Linked DNA regions of Azoarcus sp. CIB. The protein of the gene in region 4 binds, or shares a complex with, the protein of the main gene of each other region. Links are inferred from orthologs where the notes say so. Each region holds a gene or a part of one and is shown on either strand. Other genes may lie near its edges.

Region 1 (4,475 bases), 2.8 Mb from region 4 along the record:
AAAACCGCCGAAGGGAAGTTCGAGGATAGCCGAGAACCGCAAAGACGGAGTGTCGAGCTTATTCGCGTTCATTCGATTGCGGCCGTGCATGGCCGGGGTTTGCCGTTCTGGGTATCGGTATCGTCCGATACGGTTGCGTGACACGACGTAAACGAGAACGCCCGTGCGTACACGGGCGTTTTCCTGCAGCGGAAGTGTACGAGCGCGTGTTCAAATGAGGGGAAGATGGGTCACCGGCGCGTTTCCCCGTTGCCGAACACGATCCACTTCTGGCTCGTCAAGCCTTCGAGGCCGACCGGGCCCCGTGCGTGGATCTTGTCGGTGGAGATGCCGATTTCGGCGCCCAATCCGTATTCGAAGCCGTCGGCAAAGCGCGTCGAGGCATTGACCATTACCGACGACGAATCGACCTCGCGCAGGAAACGCATCGCGCGGGTGTAGTTCTCGGTGATGATCGCCTCGGTATGCCCCGAGCTGAAGGTATTGATGTGCGCGATCGCCTCGTCGATATTCGACACCACCTTGATCGCGATGATCGGCGCGAGGTATTCCTCGCTCCAGTCCTGCTCGGTCGCAGTGACGAGGCGGGCGTCGGGGATGGCGGCGTCGCGCAGGATAGCGAGCGATTCGCTGCAGCCGCGCATTTCGACTTCCTTGGCGGCGAGCATGCGGGCGATCTCCGGCAGGAAGCGGCTTGCCACGGCGCGGTCGATGATCAGTGACTCAGCGGTATTGCAGGTGCCGTAGCGCTGCGTTTTGGCGTTTTCGACGATGGGCACGACCTTGGCGGGATCAGCCTCGGTTTCGACATAGACGTGGCAGTTGCCGTCGAGATGCTTGATCACCGGCACGCGCGCTTCGCGTGAGACCCGCTCGATCAGCCCTTTGCCGCCACGTGGAACGATGACGTCGACGAATTCCGGCATCGTGATGAGGTGACCCACGGCGGCCCGGTCGGTGGTGTCCACGACCTGGACCGCAGTTTCCGGCAGGCCTGCGGCGGCGAGGCCGGCGCGCACGCAGGCGGCGATCGCCTGGTTGCAGTGCAGGGCTTCCTTGCCGCCACGCAGGATCGCAGCGTTGCCGGACTTCAGGCACAGGGCTGCCGCATCGGCGGTGACGTTGGGGCGCGCCTCGTAGATGATGCCGATGACCCCGAGGGGAACGCGCATCTTGCCGACCTGGATGCCGGAGGGGCGGCGCTTGACGTCCGTGATCTCGCCAACCGGGTCGGGCAGCGCCGCGACCTGTTCCAGGCCTTGGGCCATCGCTTCGATGCCCTTTGCGTTGAGGGTGAGGCGGTCGATCATCGCCGGCTCGAGTCCGGCTGCGCGAGCTTCTTCGAGGTCGCGCGCATTCGCGGCGAGAAGCTCCTCGCGGCGCTCGCGGATTGCGGCGGCCATCGCGCATAGAGCCGCATTCTTGTCGGCGGTCGATGCGCGGGCGAGCTGGCGCGAAGCGGCGCGGGCCTGGCGGCCTAGCGTCTGCATGTATTCCTGAATGTCCATGGAGATTCCGGTGTTGCCGTGCAAAAGAGCATTAGAGCACCGAACGGTGCCGCGCGGCCAGTGCCGGAAACAGCATGCGGGAAACAGTTAGCGGCGGACGAGTCTGAGCGCGAGCTGGAGGAATTCGTCCCACACGTCGCCGGGGGCAAGGCCCTTGATGATGCGGTCGATGCGCGCGGCGTGCAGCAGCGCGGCGCGCAGCAGCGCCGGCTTGAGGCGCGGCAGCGCGCGCTGGATCGCCTGGCGGCGCCGTTCGTCGAAGACGCGCTCGGCCTTGAGCAGGGCCGGTAGTTGCTGGCCGGACGCGACGCCGGAGCTGAGGTTTGCGAGCGTGCGGATTTCGTTCGCGAGCGCCCATAGCACGAGCGGTGGAGCCGATCCCTCGCCCTGCAGGCCTTCGAGCAGGCGCGTGCAGCGCACGGGGTCGCCTTCAAGCAGCGCGTGGCGTAGTTTGTCGATGTCGTAGCGCGCGACGTTGAGGACCGCGTCCTGCACGTGTTCCAGCGTCAGGCGTCCTTCCCCGTGCAGCAGGCCCAGCTTGAGGATCTCCTGGTGCGCCGCGAGGAGGTTGCCTTCGACGTGCTCGGCAATGAAGGCGAGCGCCTCGGCCGGCGCCGACTGATTCTGGCGCGCGAGACGGCCGGCGATCCATTCCGGCAGTCGCTCGCGTTCGGGGGCGTTGAGCTCGACCGCGATGCCGGCATCGCACAGGACTGTAAACCAAGATGCTTTGCGCGCAGCCCAGTCGAGTTCGGGCAGGGTGATGAGGGTGACGATGCCGCCGCCGGGGTTGCGCGCATGCCGTTGCAGTGCGTCGCCGCCCTCGCGGCCGGGCTTCCCATTGGGGATGCGCAGGTCGATGAGCTTGGAGCCGCCGAAAAGCGAGAAATTGCCGGCCGCCGCGCTCAGGCTGTCCCAGCGGAACCCTTGTCCGACGACCAGCGTTTCCCTTTCCTCGAAGCCCTGGCGGCGGGCCGCCGCGCGGATCAGGTCGGCCGCTTCAAGTACGAGCAGCGGCTCGTTGCCATGCAGCAGATAAAGCGGGGCGAGCGGCTTGTCGAGGAGGGCGGGCAGTTGGTCCGGACGCAGGATCACGGTTTGACGACAGCGAGTCGGCGCATGAGCTGGTCGACGAGGTCACCCTGCATGTCACGGTAGAGCAGGGCTTCTTCCTGTTCTTTGGCGAGCACCTGCGAATCGTCGTAGGTGTATTCGCGCTTGGCCGAAATCGTGGTCGGCCGGATGCGTTCGGTGCCCGCGCGGTCGACCAGCCGGAAGGTGAGGACGTGGCGCAGTTCGTACTCGCGCACCTTGCCTGCCCCCGTCAGGGTGAGGATCTCGCGCTCGGGTTGATTGCGCAGGATCTCGAGCTTCACCTCGGCCTTGGCCGGGTCGTCGACGATTTCTGTCGTGCCGCTGGTGCGAATGCGCCGGCGCAGCGCAGCGCCGAACTCGCTCTGGGCGCTGACGCCGACATGGATGGTCGAGAACGCGAGCGGACGTGGCCCGCGCAACTGGAATCCGCAGCCGGCCAGCGGCGCTACGGCGAGGGCGCCGAAGGCCAGCAGCAGGCTGCGGCGGGAGCGGGAAGGGGGCATCCGCAGGAGTCCTCAGACCACGATGTTGACGAGACGGCCGGGCACGACCACGACCTTGCGCGGCGGCTTGCCTTCCATGAATTTCTGCGCCGCCTCGGAGGCCAGCGCGATCGCCTCGATCTGCGACGAGCTTGCGTCCGCTGCCACCTTGATGTTGCCGCGCAGCTTGCCATTGACCTGCAGCACGAGGTCGAGCTCGTCCTGCTTGAGTGCGGCGTCCGACGGTTCCGGCCAGCTCGCGTCGAGGATGTCGCCGGCGAAGCCGCAGTCTTGCCACAGTGCGTGCGCGACGTGCGGTGTGATCGGGGCGAGCAGCCGCAGCAGGATCGACAGGCCTTCCTCGGCGACTTCGGCGTGGGCGGCGCCGTTGTCGCGCGGAGCCTTTTCGAGTGCGTTGAGGGTCTTCATCGCCGCCGAGACGACGGTGTTGAACTGGTGCTTGCCGAAGTCGTAGTTCGCCTGCTTGAGGCAGGTGTGGATCTCGCGGCGCACGGACGCGAGGGCGTCGGGCAGCTGGGCGGTCGCAAGCGTGCGCGTGGCCGGGAGCTGTGCGCGGAATTCGTTGGCGAAGCTGTGGCCGAAAGCCCACACGCGCCGCAGGAAGCGATAGGCGCCCTCGACGCCGGAATCGGACCATTCAAGCTGCTGGTCTGGTGGCGCGGCGAAGATGATGAACAGGCGCGCGGTGTCGGCGCCGTACTGATCGACCAGGGCTTGCGGATCGACGCCGTTGTTCTTCGACTTCGACATCTTCTCGGTGCCGCCGATGACGACCGGCTGGCCGTCGGCGGCGAGTTTCGCCACGGCGATGCGGCCCTTGTCGTCACGTTCGATCTGGACGTCGGCGGGGTTGATCCACTGTTTCTTGCCGCCGTCGGCGTCGCGATAGTAGGTCTCGGCGACGACCATGCCTTGAGTGAGCAGGTTCGTGAAGGGCTCGGAGACGTTCACCAAGCCTTCGTCGCGCATCGCGCGGGTGAAGAAGCGCGAGTAGAGCAGGTGCAGGATCGCGTGCTCGATGCCGCCGATGTACTGGTCGACCGGCGCCCAGTAGTTCACGCGTCCGTCGACCATCGCTTTGTCGTTGTCGGGCGAGGCATAGCGCAGGAAGTACCACGAGGACTCGACGAAGGTGTCCATCGTGTCGGTCTCGCGGCGAGCGGGCTTGCCGCACTGCGGGCAGCTGCACTGGTAGAACTCAGGCATTTTCGCGAGCGGTGAGCCGCGGCCGGTAACTTCGACATTTTCAGGCAGCACCACCGGCAGTTGCTCGTCCGGTACTGGCACATTGCCGCAGTCGTCGCAGTTGATCATCGGGATCGGGCAGCCCCAGTAGCGCTGGCGCGAGATGCCCCAGTCGCGCAGGCGA
Region 2 (4,395 bases), 850 kb from region 4 along the record:
GCTGATCGACGACATCCAGTTCTTCAACAACAAGAACCGCACGCAGGAAGAATTCTTCCACGCCTTCAACGCGCTGACCGAGGCACGCAAGCAGATCGTCATCACCTGCGACACCTACCCGAAGGACATCCAGGGCCTCGAAGACCGTCTCATCTCGCGCTTCGACTGGGGCCTCACGGTACAGATCGAGCCGCCCGAGCTCGAGATGCGCGTCGCGATCCTGCAGAAGAAGGCCGAGGCGCTGCGCGTCGATCTGCACGACGACGTCGCCTTCCTGATCGCCAAGAACCTGCGCTCCAACGTGCGCGAGCTCGAAGGCGCGTTGAACAAGGTCGTCGCCTTCGCGCGCTTCCACGGTCGCGGCATCTCGCTGGAAGTCGCCAAGGACGCGCTGAAGGATCTGCTCAACGCGCACAACCGCCAGCTCACCATCGAGCACATCCAGAAGACGGTCGCCGACTACTACAAGATCAAGGTCGCCGACATGCACTCGAAGAAGCGCACGCGCGTCATCGCGCGGCCGCGCCAGGTCGCGATGTGGCTCGCGAAGGACCTCACGCCGATGTCGCTGCCGGCGATCGGCGAGGCCTTCGGCGGACGCGACCACACCACCGTGCTGCACGCCTGCCGCACCATCGCGGACCTGCGCCTCGGAGACCAGCAGCTCAACCACGACGTGCACGTGCTCACGCAGGTGCTGCGCGGATGAGCGCTCCCCGCAGCACCGCTTCCCTGCCCGGACAAACGGAATAATTTCAAACGGAAGATCCTGACGCCATGCTTCTGCTCACCACCACCCGCGATGCGCTCCTCGCCCCGCTGCAGTCGGTCGCCGGCATCGTCGAAAAGCGCCACACCCTGCCGATCCTGTCGAACGTGCTGATCGAGAAGCACGGCGACCAGCTCACCCTGCTCGCCACCGACATCGAGATCCAGATCCGCACGACTACGGGCGGGCACATCGGCGGCGAGGACGCGTCCATCACCGTCGCGGCGAAGAAGCTGCAGGACATCTTGCGCGCGCTGCCCTCCGAGGGCGAGGTGGTGCTCACGCTCGACGACAAGCGCCTCACCGTGAAGGCCGGCCGCAGCCGCTTCGCGCTGCAGACGCTGCCCGCCGCCGACTACCCGCGCATGAACCTGCCCGACGGCGACGCCACGCGCTTCAGCACCAGCCAGAAGAGCTTCAAGCGCCAGCTCGCGCAGGTCGCCTACGCGATGGCGCAGCAGGACATCCGCTACTACCTCAACGGCCTGCTGCTGATCGCCGACGGCAAGGAACTGCGCATGGTCGCGACCGACGGCCACCGCCTCGCGTTCGCCTCCAGCCCGCTCGAGGCCGAAGTGCCGCGCACCGATGTCATCCTGCCGCGCAAGACGGTCATGGAACTCGCGCGCCAGCTCGCCGACAGCGAAGATCCGCTCGAAGTCGTCCTCGCCGGCAACCAGGTGGTGTTCCGCTTCGGCCCGATCGAGCTCGTCTCCAAGCTCATCGACGGCAAGTTCCCCGACTACGAGCGCGTCATCCCGCAGAACCACCAGAAGCTGCTGACCTTCGAGCGCACCCCGCTGCTCGCGACCCTGTCGCGCGTCGCGATCCTGACCAACGACAAGTTCCGCGGCGTGCGCCTCGTGCTCGGCGACGGCACGCTGAAGATCGCCAGCACCAACGCCGAACAGGAAGAAGCCCAGGAAGAGCTGGAAGTCGACTACCACGACGCCCCGCTCGACATCGGCTTCAACGTCACCTACCTGCTCGACGTGCTCACCAATACCCACGAAGACCAGGTCGAGTGGCGCTTCAACGACGGCAACTCCAGCGCGCTGGTGACCCTGCCGGGCAATGACCGCTTCAAGTACGTGGTCATGCCGATGCGCATCTGACGCGAGCCGGCGCCCGCCGCCGCCGCGTTCTGACGCCCCGGGACCTCCCGGGGCGCGTTCTTTGATGATTCATAGAGATTGACGATGTCCGATCCGCAAAACCTGCCTCAGTCCGCCCCTGCCCCCGCCCCGTCCGGCGAGTACGACGAATCCAGCATCCAGCAGCTCGAAGGCCTGGAAGCCGTGAGGAAGCGTCCCGGCATGTACATCGGCGACACCTCCGACGGCACCGGCCTGCACCACATGGTGTTCGAGGTCGTCGACAACTCGATCGACGAGGCGCTGGCCGGCCACTGCGACGACATCGTGATCACGATCCACGCCGACAACTCGATCTCCGTCGCCGACAACGGCCGCGGCATCCCGGTCGGCGTAAAAATGGACGACAAGCACGAACCGAAGCGCTCGGCGGCCGAAATCGTCATGTGCGTGCTGCACGCCGGCGGCAAGTTCAACCAGAACAGCTACAAGGTGTCGGGCGGCCTGCACGGCGTCGGCGTCTCGTGCGTGAACGCGCTGTCGAAGTGGCTGCGCCTGATCGTGCGCCGCGACGGCAAGAAGCACTTCATGGAGTTCCACCGCGGCGTGCCGCAGGACCGCATCATCAACGTCGTCGACGGCATCGAAACCAGCCCGCTGAAAGTCATCGGCGACGCCACCAAGCGCGGCACCGAGGTGCATTACCTCGCCGACGAGGAGATCTTCGGTACCATCGAGTACCACTACGACATCCTCGCCAAGCGCCTGCGCGAGCTGTCCTTCCTCAACAACGGCGTCAAGATCCGTCTCATCGACCAGCGCACCGGCAAGGAAGAGGACTTCGCCTTCGCCGGCGGCGTGAAGGGCTTCGTCGAATACATCAACCGCACCAAGTCCGTCCTGCACCCGACCGTGTTCTACGCGGCCGGCACGACGCGCATCCCCACCGGCCACGGCCACGACGCCGAACTGGGCGTCGAAGTGGCGATGCAGTGGAACGACACCTACGCCGAACAGGTGCTGTGCTACACCAACAACATCCCGCAGGCCGACGGCGGCACCCACCTCACCGGCCTGCGCGCGGCGATGACGCGGGTCATCAACAAGTACATCGAAGAACACGAGATCGCCAAGAAGGCCAAGGTCGACATCACCGGCGACGACATGCGCGAAGGCCTCGCCTGCGTGCTGTCGGTGAAGATGCCCGACCCCAAGTTCGCCAGCCAGACCAAGATGAAGCTGGTGTCCTCGGAAGCGCGCCCCGCCGTCGAGGAAGTCGTCGCCAACAAGCTCACCGACTTCCTGCAGGAAAACCCGATCGACGCCAAGACCATCTGCGCCAAGATCGTCGAAGCCGCGCGCGCCCGCGACGCCGCCCGCAAGGCGCGCGAGATGACGCGCCGCAAGGGCCTGCTCGACGGCGTCGGCCTGCCCGGCAAGCTCGCCGACTGCCAGGAGAAGGACCCCGCGCTGTGCGAGATCTACCTCGTCGAGGGTGACTCCGCCGGCGGCTCCGCCAAGCAGGGCCGCGACCGCAAGTTCCAGGCGATCCTGCCGCTCAAGGGCAAGATCCTCAACGTCGAGAAGGCGCGCTTCGACAAGCTGCTGCAGAGCCAGGAGATCGCCACCATGATCACCGCGCTCGGCACCGGCATCGGCAAGGACGACTACAAGCCCGAGAAGCTGCGCTACCACCGCATCATCATCATGACCGACGCGGACGTCGACGGCGCCCACATCCGCACCCTGCTGCTGACCTTCTTCTACCGCCAGATGCCCGAGCTGGTCGAGCGCGGCCACATCTACATCGCCCAGCCGCCGCTGTACAAGATCAAGCACGGCAAGAACGAGATGTACATCAAGGACGAGGCGGCGCTCAACCAGCACCTGCTGAAGCTCGCCCTCGACGGCGCCGCCCTCGTGCCGCGCGCCGGCGCCGCGCCCATCGTCGAAGAGACCCTGGGCGGCCTCGCGCGCAGCTACCTCCTCGCCGAAGCCGTCATCAACCGCCTGTCCGGCTACATCGACGGCGCCGTGCTGCACGCGATGCTCGCGCACGACATCGAAGTCAGCCTCGCCGACGAAGCCTCCACCACCGCCGCCGCCGACCGCATCCGCCCGCACCTGCCCGACGAAGTGCAGATCCGCGCCGAGTACCACGAGGGCTCGGAAACCTGGCGCATCGCCATCGAACGCATGCTGCACGGCAACCGCAAGCTCGGCTGGCTCGACGAGGAATTCGTCGTCTCCGGCGACTACCGCAGCATCCGCACCGCCGCCGCCGCCATCTCCGACCTGATCGGCGAGGGCGCCGAGATCCGCCGCGGCGAAAAGGCCCAGCCCGTCACCCGCTTCGCCGACGCCATCCGCTGGCTGCTCGCCGAAGTCGAACGCGGCCTCAGCAAGCAGCGCTACAAGGGTCTGGGCGAAATGAACCCCGAGCAGCTGTGGGAAACCACGATGGACCCCGCCGTGCGCCGCCTGCTCCGCGTGCAGATCGACGACGTCATCGCCGCCGACGAGATCTTCACG
Region 3 (4,589 bases), 2.3 Mb from region 4 along the record:
TCGGCTGAACATCGGCCGACGCGGCAATCATCTGGCCGGCGTCGTCGTTCCACAGCAGCAGGCTGGCGAGCATGCGGCCCTTGGGCGTATTGAAGCTGGACCACTGCGCCGACTGCGGCCCCAGCTTCTTGACGTCGTTCGACAACAGGTTGTGCAGGAAGGCGACCGAGTCGTCGCCCGCGCAGCGGGTCAGGCCGAGGTGCATCAGCGGCACGACTACGGTGCCGGATTCCACCGCGCTCGCCTCCGCTTCCGGTGCATCGAAACGGATGCCGGAGTCTTCCAGCGTGGCGCCTTCGCGTACGAGAAATTCTGTCCAGAGCGTATTCATGTGCGTTTGTCGGGGCGGGGGAGGGATGTGGAATTGGGATGAAGTATTATAGGGCCCCGCAGACGCAATGGTTGCGGGCCAAACATTTCCGCCAGCCTCCTCGCCGCGCGTCGCGCCACGATAACCGTTCCGATGAAGCCCTTCGTCCTCCGCCTGCTGATCGCACTCGCGCTCGCCATCGCGGCCGTGTCCGCCGCTGCGTGGTGGTATGCGCAGCGTCCGCTCAATCTGGCGCAGCCAGTCGTCGACTTCACGGTCCAGCGCGGGCACACGATGCGCCAGGCGGCGGCGGCGATCGCTGCGGCGGGCGTCGATGTCAGTCCCCGGGCGCTGTACTGGATCGCCCGGATCACCGGCAAGGCCGGCCGCATCATGGCGGGCAGCTACGAAGTGCATCAGGGCATCACGCCCTGGCTGCTCATCCTGAAGCTCTCCAGCGGCGACGTCTCGCAGGCGGAAGTCCGCTTCGTCGAAGGCTGGAATTTCCGCCAGGTGCGCGCGGCGCTGGAATCCAATCCGCACCTGTTGCAGGACACCGCCGGCCTTGCCGATGCCGACATCCTGCGTGCGATCGGTGCGACGGAAACGCATCCGGAAGGGCTGTTCTTCCCCGATACCTACCTCTTCGACAAGCAGTCGAGCGCCGTTGCAGTGTTGCGCCGCGCCTACTCGGCGATGAAGCAGCGCCTCTCGCAGGCGTGGCAAACGCGTGATCCGCGGGTTCCTCTTTCGTCGCCCTACGAGGCGCTGATCCTCGCATCCATCGTCGAGAAGGAGACCGGACGGCCCGAGGATCGCGGACTGGTCGCCTCGGTCTTCGCCAACCGGCTGCGCGTCGGCATGCGTCTGCAGACCGACCCCACGGTGATCTACGGCTACGGCGAAACTTTCGATGGCCGCCTGAAGAAATGGCACCTCGAAAACGACCACCTGTACAACACCTACACGCGCGCGGGCTTGCCGCCGACACCCATCGCGATGCCGGGCGAGGAATCGCTCAACGCCGCGGTCCGCCCGGCACAGACCGAATACCTGTATTTCGTCTCGCGCGGCGACGGGACCAGCGAGTTTTCCTCCAACCTCAACGACCACAACAAGGCCGTCAATCGTTATCAGCGGGGATCGGGAAGTTGAACCAGACGCGCGCCCGCGGGCGCTTCATCACCTTCGAAGGCATCGACGGGGCGGGCAAGAGCAGCCAGATCGCGGCGGTCGTCGCGCTCCTCCAGGCGCGCGGGCTGACCGTGGACCAGACCCGCGAACCGGGCGGCACGGCCCTCGGCGAGAAACTCCGCGAGCTTCTGCTGCACGAACCCATGCACCTCGAAACCGAGGCGATGCTGATGTTCGCCGCGCGCCGCGAACATCTCGCCGCCCGCATCCATCCCGCGCTTGACGCTGGCAGCTGGGTCGTGTCCGATCGCTTCACCGACGCCACCTACGCCTACCAGGTCGGCGGGCGCGGGCTCGACGCGGCGAAATTCTCCGCTCTCGAGGAATGGGTTCACCCCGGCTTCCAGCCCGACTTGACACTTGTCTTCGACCTGCCGCCGGAAATCGCCGCCGCACGCGTCGCCAACACCGGCACCGCGCCGGACCGTTTCGAGCGCGAGCAGCGTGATTTCTTCGAGCGCGTGCGTGCGGCCTACCTCAACCGCGCACGCATGGCGCCGCAGCGTATCTGCGTCATCGCGGCCGACCGCGCGCCCGAACAGATCCGTTCCGAGATCGAGGCGATCGTCGCGGAGCGTTTCTTCCGATGATCTACCCCTGGCTGCACGAGACCTGGCAGCGGCTGGTCGGCCTCGGCGGGCGGCTGCCGCATGCGCTGCTCTTCGTCGGACCGGAAGGCCTCGGCAAGCGCGACCTCGCCGACGCGCTCGCGGCACGCCTGTTGTGCACGGCCCCTGCCGTGGACGGGCATGCCTGCGGTCACTGCGTGCCCTGCCAGCTGCGGCTTTCCGGTAATCACCCCGACCTGCTGCCCATCGTCCCTGAAGCCGATGCGGCGCCGGAGAGCGAAGCAGGGGACGGCAGCGAGGGCGGCGACGGCGGCAGCGGCAAGAAAAAGTCCTCGCAGATCCGGATCGAACAGATCCGCGACCTGCAGGAAGCGCTCTCGGTGACCGGACACCAGAGCAGCCGGCGCGTGATCGTCGTCGATCCGGCCGAGGCGATGAACGCCTTCACCGCCAACGCGCTGCTGAAACTGCTCGAAGAGCCGCCGGAAGGCTGCGTCTTCCTGCTTGTGTCGTCGGCGCCGCGTCGCCTGCTGCCCACGATCCGCAGCCGCTGCCAGCAGTGGAGCTTCGCGCGTCCGGCGGAAGACGTCGTCGCGCAATGGCTCTCCTGCCCGGATGCGCCACCCGCGGACTTGCTCGCGCTGACCGGCGGCATGCCGCTCGCAGCCCAGCGCCTCGCGAAGAGCGGCTCGGATGCCCTCCTACGGCGCTTCGTGAAGGACATCGCGGCGCTGCCGGCCGCCGATCCGCTGAAACTCGCCGGTCAATGGGAAATCTGGCTCAAGTCCAAGGAAGCGCTCGCCGCCGGCTTCGGCATGTCGCAGCTCGTCGAGTGGCTGCAGCGCTGGGTCACCGACCTCGCATCGCTGCGCCTCGGCGGGCGCCTGCGCTTCTTCCCCGGCGAGGATGGCGTCATCGCCGCGCTCGCCCAGCGCACGAGCGTGGCCGCCGTGACGAACTGCTACAATGAACTCGCCCGGATTCGCCGGGTCGCACAGCATCCGCTGAATGCAAGGCTGATGCTCGAAGACATGCTCCTGCGCTATGCACGCGCCGTGACCGGAACCCGCCGATGAGCGAAGCTCCCAAACCGAGCGTCGCACGCCCCAGCGTGCTGTCGCTGAACATCAACTCGAAATCCGCGCTATACGCCGCCTACATGCCCTTTCTGGCCAATGGCGGCATCTTCGTTCCCACGCCGCGCGTGCATGCGCTCGGGGACGAGGTGTTCATGCTGCTGCAGCTGATGGACGACCCGACCAAGCATCCGGTCGCGGCCACCGTCGTATGGGTCACCCCCCACGGCGCCCAAGGCGGCAAGACCCAGGGTATCGGCGTGCACTTCAGTTCGGACGAATCCGGCAAGGCGCTGCGCGCGCGCATCGAGCAGATCCTCGCCGGCCACCTCGGCTCCAACCGCCCCACCCATACCCTCTGAAGCTTCACCGATGTTCGTAGATTCACACTGTCACCTGGATTTCCCCGACCTGGCCGAGCGCGAAGAGGCCATCCTCGCAGCGATGGCCGAGAACCGCGTCGGCCACGCGCTGTGCGTCAGCGTCAAGATGGAAGATTTCCCCCGCGTCCTCGCCCTCGCGGAGCGCCACCCCAATCTGTTCGCCTCCGTGGGCGTGCATCCGGACAACGACGGCGTGGAAGAACCGGACGAAGCGCGCCTGCTGGCGCTGGCCGACCACCCCAAAATCGTCGCGATCGGCGAGACCGGGCTCGACTACTACTGGCAGAAGGACGCGCCCGAATGGCAGCGCGAGCGCTTCCGCACCCACATCCGCGCGGCCCGCAAGTGCTGCAAGCCGTTGATCGTGCATACGCGTTCCGCCGCCGACGACACCCTGCGCCTGATGCGCGAGGAGGGGGCCGGCGAGGCTGGCGGCGTGATGCACTGCTTCACCGAATCGCGCGAAGTCGCCGAGGCCGCCCTCGATCTCGGCTTCTACATCTCGTTCTCGGGCATCGTCACGTTCAAGAATGCCAAGGACCTGAAGGCGGTCGCACAATACGTGCCGCTCGACCGCCTGCTGATCGAAACCGATGCCCCGTATCTGGCGCCGGTCCCGCATCGCGGCAAGACCAACGAGCCTGCCTGGGTCGTCCATGTTGCCGAAGAGATCGCCCGCCTGCGCAACGAGCCGCTCGAGCGCATCGAAGCTGCCACCACCGAAAACTTCTTCCGACTGTTCCGCCATGCACAAGCCCACTGAATCGATGAAGCGCCTGGTCCTCTCCGCGATCCTCGCAAGCTCGCTCTTCGGCGCAGCGGCGCACGCCGACAGCTACGAAGATGCGCTCAGCTCGGCGCGCCGCGGCGACACGCCGCAACTCATGCAGCTCATCTCGCGCGGCGTGGATCCGAACACCGTCGACGCGCAGGGCAGTTCCCTGCTGATCCTCGCTGCGCGTGAAGGCAACCTCGATACCGTGAAGGAGCTGCTCAAGCATCGCCCCAAGGTGTCGCTGCGCAATGCGGCGGGCGACTCCGCGCTGATGTTGGCGGT
Region 4 (4,497 bases):
TTCGAACGCGTGCTCGAGACCATTCCCTACGGCACCGAGGCCGCGCTGCGCCAGTCCGCCTCGCTCGCGCGCTTCAGCGTCGACGAGGACAGCTACGCGAAGTGGCAGACGCTGCGCCAGTTCCGCTGGCACAAGCGCGCCCCCGTCGTCGCCGACATCAAGGTCGAAGGCCTCAAGTTCGTGCCCGAACGCCTCTTCGGCGCCACGCTCACGCAGAAGACCGGCGAAGCGCTCGACCCCCAGAAGCTCGAGCGGGACATCGCCCGCATCTACGAGCGCGGCGACTTCGACCGCCTGCGCTACAGCGTATTGCACGACGGGCCGCGCGCCACGGTGCAGCTCGATGCCGACGAAAAGGCGTCGGGGCCCAACCTGCTGCGCTTCGGCGGTGGCCTCGCGGCCGACTTCGAAGGCGGCTCCCAGGTCGGCCTCTACGCCGGCTTCTCGCGCCGCTGGCTCAACACCCGCGGCGGGCGCTGGGACACCGACCTGCAGCTCGGCACGACGAACCGCATCCGCAGCGAGCTGTTCCAGCCGCTCGACCTCGACAGCGGCTGGTTCGTCGCGCCGTCCGTCGAGCTCTTCAACCGCGTGCTGCCGGTCTTCGTCGATGGGCGCAAGCTGTCAGAGAACAAGGAGAAGGGCGGTCTGATCGGCCTCGATGCCGGCTACGAAGTCGGCATGTGGGGCGAACTGCGTGCCGGCTGGCGGCGCGGGCGACGTAGTTCGGAAGTCACCGCCGGTCCGGAGCTCTACCCCGAACGCCTCATCGAGGACGGCTGGGTGCATGGCACCGCCACCATCGACCGCCTCGACAGTCCCTTCTTCCCGCGCCGCGGCTACGCCGCCCGGCTGCGCGCGGAGCTGCACTCGCCGACCTTCGGCGCCGACCAGCGCTACTTCTTCACCGAGCTCGACGGCGACGCCGCGACCTCCTTCGGCCCCAACGTGTGGCGCATGCGCGCGCTGCTCGCCGGTAGCCCCGACCGCGACCTGCCCGAAGTCGGCCGCACCCTGCTGGGCGGCCCCTTCCGCCTGTCCGGCTACCGCTACGGCGAACTCGCCGCCGACCAGGTGGCGCTCGTGAGCGCCGCCTACTACCGCCAGATCACGCGCCTGCCCGACACGCTCGGCCGCGGCGTGTACGCCGGCGCGACCGCCGAATGGGCCGAACTGCGCAACTACGGCACCTCGCTCACGCCCGATCCCGGCCGGCATCGCGCCTACTCGCTCTTCCTCGGCGCCGATACCGCCATCGGTCCGATCTACGTCGGCGCGAGCTACTCGCCCGAAGTCGGCGACGTGCGCTACTACCTGCAGCTCGGGCAGCCCTGACGTCGAAGCACGTTCAGCGAATCGCTCCGGGTTCGTCGCCGGCGCTCTGCTAGAATCCGGCGCCATGAGCTATCAAGTTCTCGCACGCAAGTGGCGGCCCAAATCCTTTGCGACGCTGGTCGGCCAGGAACATGTCGTCCGCGCGCTCAGCCATGCGCTCGCGACCGGCCGGCTGCATCACGCCTGGCTGTTCACCGGCACGCGCGGCGTCGGCAAGACGACGATCTCGCGCATCCTCGCCAAGGCGCTGAACTGCGAGACCGGCGTCACGGCCGAGCCCTGCAACCAGTGCGCCGCCTGCCAGGCGATCGACGCCGACCGCTTCCCCGACTACGTCGAGATGGACGCGGCGTCGAACCGCGGCGTCGAGGACATGGCCGCGCTGCTCGACCAGGCCGTATACGCGCCGGTGCAGGGCCGCTACAAGGTCTACATGATCGACGAAGTGCACATGCTCACCGGGCATGCGTTCAACGCGATGCTGAAGACCCTCGAAGAGCCGCCCGAGCATGTGAAATTCATCCTCGCGACCACCGACCCGCAGAAGATCCCGGTCACCGTGCTGTCGCGTTGCCTGCAGTTCAATCTCAAGCAGATGCCGCAGGGCCACATCATCGAGCATCTGTCGCGCATCCTCGAGGCCGAGGTCATCCCCTTCGAGGTGCCGGCGCTGCGCCACCTCGCCAAGGCCGCCAACGGCTCGATGCGCGACGCCCTGTCGCTGCTCGACCAGGCGATCGCGCACGGCTCGGGCAAGGTCGAGGAAGAACAGGTCACCCACATGCTCGGCACGGTCGGCGACGACCACCTGTACGCCGTGCTCGACGCGCTCGCCGCTGGCGACGTCACGGCGCTGCTCGGCGTCGCCGACCGCATGGAGGCACGCAGCCTGTCGTTCGACGCCGCGCTGCAGGCTCTCGCATCCCTGCTGCATCGGGTCGCCCTTGCGCAGTTCGCGCCCGCCGCGATCGCCGACGAGGCCGAGCGCCAGCGCGTGCTGCCCCATACCGAGGCCTTCGACGCCGAATTCCTGCAGCTCGCGTACCAGATCGCGATCCACGGCCGCGACGAGCTGCCGCTCGCGCCCGACGACTACGCCGGCTTCACGATGACGCTGCTGCGTCTGCACGCGTTCCGCCCCGACCAGCCGCCAGCCCTCGGCAGCCCAGCGGCCGAAGGCGGAGGAGGGGGCGTCGCCCGCAGCCTGCCGCCAGCGGCCCCGCGGCCCGCAGCAATGCCGCGCCCCGCCCCTGCGAACGCTGGCGCGCCGCCCGTCCAGGCGGCTGCCGCGGCCCCGGCCGCGCCCCTCACCCCCGCACCGTCGGCAGTGTCTACGCCCACGCCGCCGGCCCCGGTTCCGGCTGCCGAGCGCGTACAACGCACCGCGCCGGCCCCGGCAAGCGCCCCGGCCGAAACCCGTCCGGAGCCTGCCAACTCGGTGCCGCCGTGGGAGGATCTCCCGCCGGAAGCCTTCGTCGGACAGAGCTCAGAACCGGCCACCGTCCGGTCCGAATCGCCGCGCGAGGATGCGCAGCCCCCAGCCGCCGTGCGCCCTGCGCCGGTGGTGCTGCCCGAGCAGGCAGCGCCGGCTGCTCCCGCCCCCGAGGCGCCTCTTGCGTCGCCGGCTCCTCCGATTGCGGCGGTTGCGCCTGCGCCCGGCGGCGATGACGACGCAGCGGCGGACTTCGCCGCGGGCAACTGGCACGGCCTCATCCGCCGCCTCGGTCTCGGCGGCCTCGTGCGCGAGTTCGCCCAGCACTGCGAGTGGCTCGGCTTCGCCGACGGCGTGATCGAGCTGCGGCTGTCGAACGCCCACCGCCATCTCCTCGACATGAACCCGGGAGTGGTCGAGCGCATCCAGGATCAGCTCGCATCCCTTTACGGGGCGCCGCTCAAGCTGCGTGCCGCCGTCGGCGCGATCGAGGGCGAGACACCCGCGCAGCGCGACGAGGCCGATCGCCGCGTGCGCCATGCCGAGGCGGTCGCGGCCCTGGAAAGCGATCCTTTCGTGCGCGAACTGATCGAACGATTCGACGCAACCCTCGTGGAAGCGTCGGTGAAACCTCTTTGAATCCCCAATTGCGGAGAATCGCACCATGATGAAAGGCGGAATCGCCGGCCTGATGAAACAGGCCCAGCAGATGCAGGAAAACATGAAGAAGATGCAGGACCAGCTCGCCCTCGTCGAAGTCGAGGGTCAGGCCGGGGCCGGCATGGTGAAGATCCTCATGACCTGCAAGCATGACGTTCGTCGCGTCACGATCGACCCCTCGGTCATGGACGACAAGGAAATGCTGGAGGATCTCGTCGCCGCCGCGATGAACGACGCGGTGCGCCGCGCCGAGGCGACCACGCAGGAGAAGATGGCGGGCTTCACGTCCGGCCTCAATCTGCCGCCCGGGATGAAGCTCCCGTTCTGATGAGCTCACCCTCGAGTCTCGACGAACTGATCGAAGCCCTGCGCGCGCTGCCCAGCGTCGGCCCGAAGTCGGCGCAGCGCATGGCCTACCACCTGCTGCAGCGCGACCAGCGCGGCGCCGGCCGGCTCGCGCGGGCGCTCGCGCACGCGCTCGAAGTGCTGCGTCATTGCGAGCGCTGCAACACGTTCTGCGAGACCGACGTCTGCCAGCGCTGCGCGAATCCGCAGCGCGACCACTCGCTGCTGTGCGTCGTCGAGATGCCGGCAGACCTCGCGATGATGGAGCAGACCCAGCTCTACAACGGCCTTTACTACGTCCTCATGGGGCGCCTGTCGCCGCTCGACGGCATCGGCCCGCGCGAACTGCGGCTCGACAAGCTCCTCGCACGCGCCTCGGACGGTGCAGTGAAGGAAGTCATCCTCGCAACCAATTTCACCAACGAAGGCGAAGCCACCGCCCACGTCATCGCCGAACTGCTTGCCGCCCGCGGCGTCAGGGTCAGCCGCTTGTCGCGCGGCGTGCCTGTCGGCGGCGAGCTCGAGCACACCGATACGGGCACGATCGCGCAGGCCCTGGTCGAGCGGCGCGCGCTGTAGTCAGGGGCACTGTTGCACTGCGGAAGCTGCGTTGCAGCATCCGCCTTTCGCCCATTCCGCCCGGCCGAGCAGGCGTGTGCTCGAGGCTGATGCCATTGGCATGGCTTCGGCATGCCCTCTTTTTATGTATCAGGCTTTTTGCTAAA

Evidence for each region.
Region 1: the proteins of dnaX (region 4) and holA are in contact, whole or in part, in a cryo-EM structure (PDB 8GIZ), measured with the Escherichia coli proteins. The link is inferred for Azoarcus sp. CIB from one-to-one orthologs.
Region 2: the proteins of dnaX (region 4) and dnaN are in contact, whole or in part, in a cryo-EM structure (PDB 8GIZ), measured with the Escherichia coli proteins. The link is inferred for Azoarcus sp. CIB from one-to-one orthologs.
Region 3: the proteins of dnaX (region 4) and holB are in contact, whole or in part, in a cryo-EM structure (PDB 8GIZ), measured with the Escherichia coli proteins. The link is inferred for Azoarcus sp. CIB from one-to-one orthologs.

Annotation. Positions count from the first base shown.
Region 1 is NZ_CP011072.1:3,606,357-3,610,831, reverse strand. What follows is about bases 600-3,484. They hold holA (DNA polymerase III subunit delta), read right to left. Parts: upstream 2,604-3,484; coding sequence 1,596-2,603; downstream 600-1,595. Other genes in these bases: leuS (leucine--tRNA ligase), read right to left, coding at 3,119-3,484; AzCIB_RS16050 (LPS-assembly lipoprotein LptE), read right to left, coding at 2,600-3,106; AzCIB_RS16060 (glutamate-5-semialdehyde dehydrogenase), read right to left, coding at 600-1,508. Outside these bases: AzCIB_RS16065 (methylated-DNA--[protein]-cysteine S-methyltransferase), read right to left, coding at 1-72; more of AzCIB_RS16060, read right to left, coding at 231-599; more of leuS, read right to left, coding at 3,485-4,475. UniProt on the Escherichia coli protein: Part of the beta sliding clamp loading complex, which hydrolyzes ATP to load the beta clamp onto primed DNA to form the DNA replication pre-initiation complex.
Region 2 is NZ_CP011072.1:747-5,141, forward strand. Bases 26-2,830 are described here. They hold dnaN (DNA polymerase III subunit beta), read left to right. Parts: upstream 26-777; coding sequence 778-1,884; downstream 1,885-2,830. Other genes in these bases: dnaA (chromosomal replication initiator protein DnaA), read left to right, coding at 26-709; gyrB (DNA topoisomerase (ATP-hydrolyzing) subunit B), read left to right, coding at 1,969-2,830. Also shown: more of dnaA, read left to right, coding at 1-25; more of gyrB, read left to right, coding at 2,831-4,395. UniProt on the Escherichia coli protein: Confers DNA tethering and processivity to DNA polymerases and other proteins. Acts as a clamp, forming a ring around DNA (a reaction catalyzed by the clamp-loading complex) which diffuses in an ATP-independent manner freely and bidirectionally along dsDNA.
Region 3 is NZ_CP011072.1:3,165,188-3,169,776, reverse strand. The notes cover bases 1,121-4,119. They hold holB (DNA polymerase III subunit delta'), read left to right. Parts: upstream 1,121-2,090; coding sequence 2,091-3,149; downstream 3,150-4,119. Other genes in these bases: AzCIB_RS14005 (TatD family hydrolase), read left to right, coding at 3,522-4,119; AzCIB_RS14010 (PilZ domain-containing protein), read left to right, coding at 3,146-3,511; tmk (dTMP kinase), read left to right, coding at 1,462-2,094; mltG (endolytic transglycosylase MltG), read left to right, coding at 1,121-1,465. Also shown: CAF17-like 4Fe-4S cluster assembly/insertion protein YgfZ, read right to left, coding at 1-331; more of mltG, read left to right, coding at 464-1,120; more of AzCIB_RS14005, read left to right, coding at 4,120-4,295; AzCIB_RS14000 (ankyrin repeat domain-containing protein), read left to right, coding at 4,279-4,589. UniProt on the Escherichia coli protein: Part of the beta sliding clamp loading complex, which hydrolyzes ATP to load the beta clamp onto primed DNA to form the DNA replication pre-initiation complex.
Region 4 is NZ_CP011072.1:845,722-850,218, forward strand. Bases 996-3,902 are described here. They hold dnaX (DNA polymerase III subunit gamma/tau), read left to right. Parts: upstream 996-1,399; coding sequence 1,400-3,406; downstream 3,407-3,902. Other genes in these bases: AzCIB_RS03735 (patatin-like phospholipase family protein), read left to right, coding at 996-1,335; AzCIB_RS03745 (YbaB/EbfC family nucleoid-associated protein), read left to right, coding at 3,432-3,755; recR (recombination mediator RecR), read left to right, coding at 3,755-3,902. Also shown: more of AzCIB_RS03735, read left to right, coding at 1-995; more of recR, read left to right, coding at 3,903-4,351. UniProt on the Escherichia coli protein: Part of the beta sliding clamp loading complex, which hydrolyzes ATP to load the beta clamp onto primed DNA to form the DNA replication pre-initiation complex.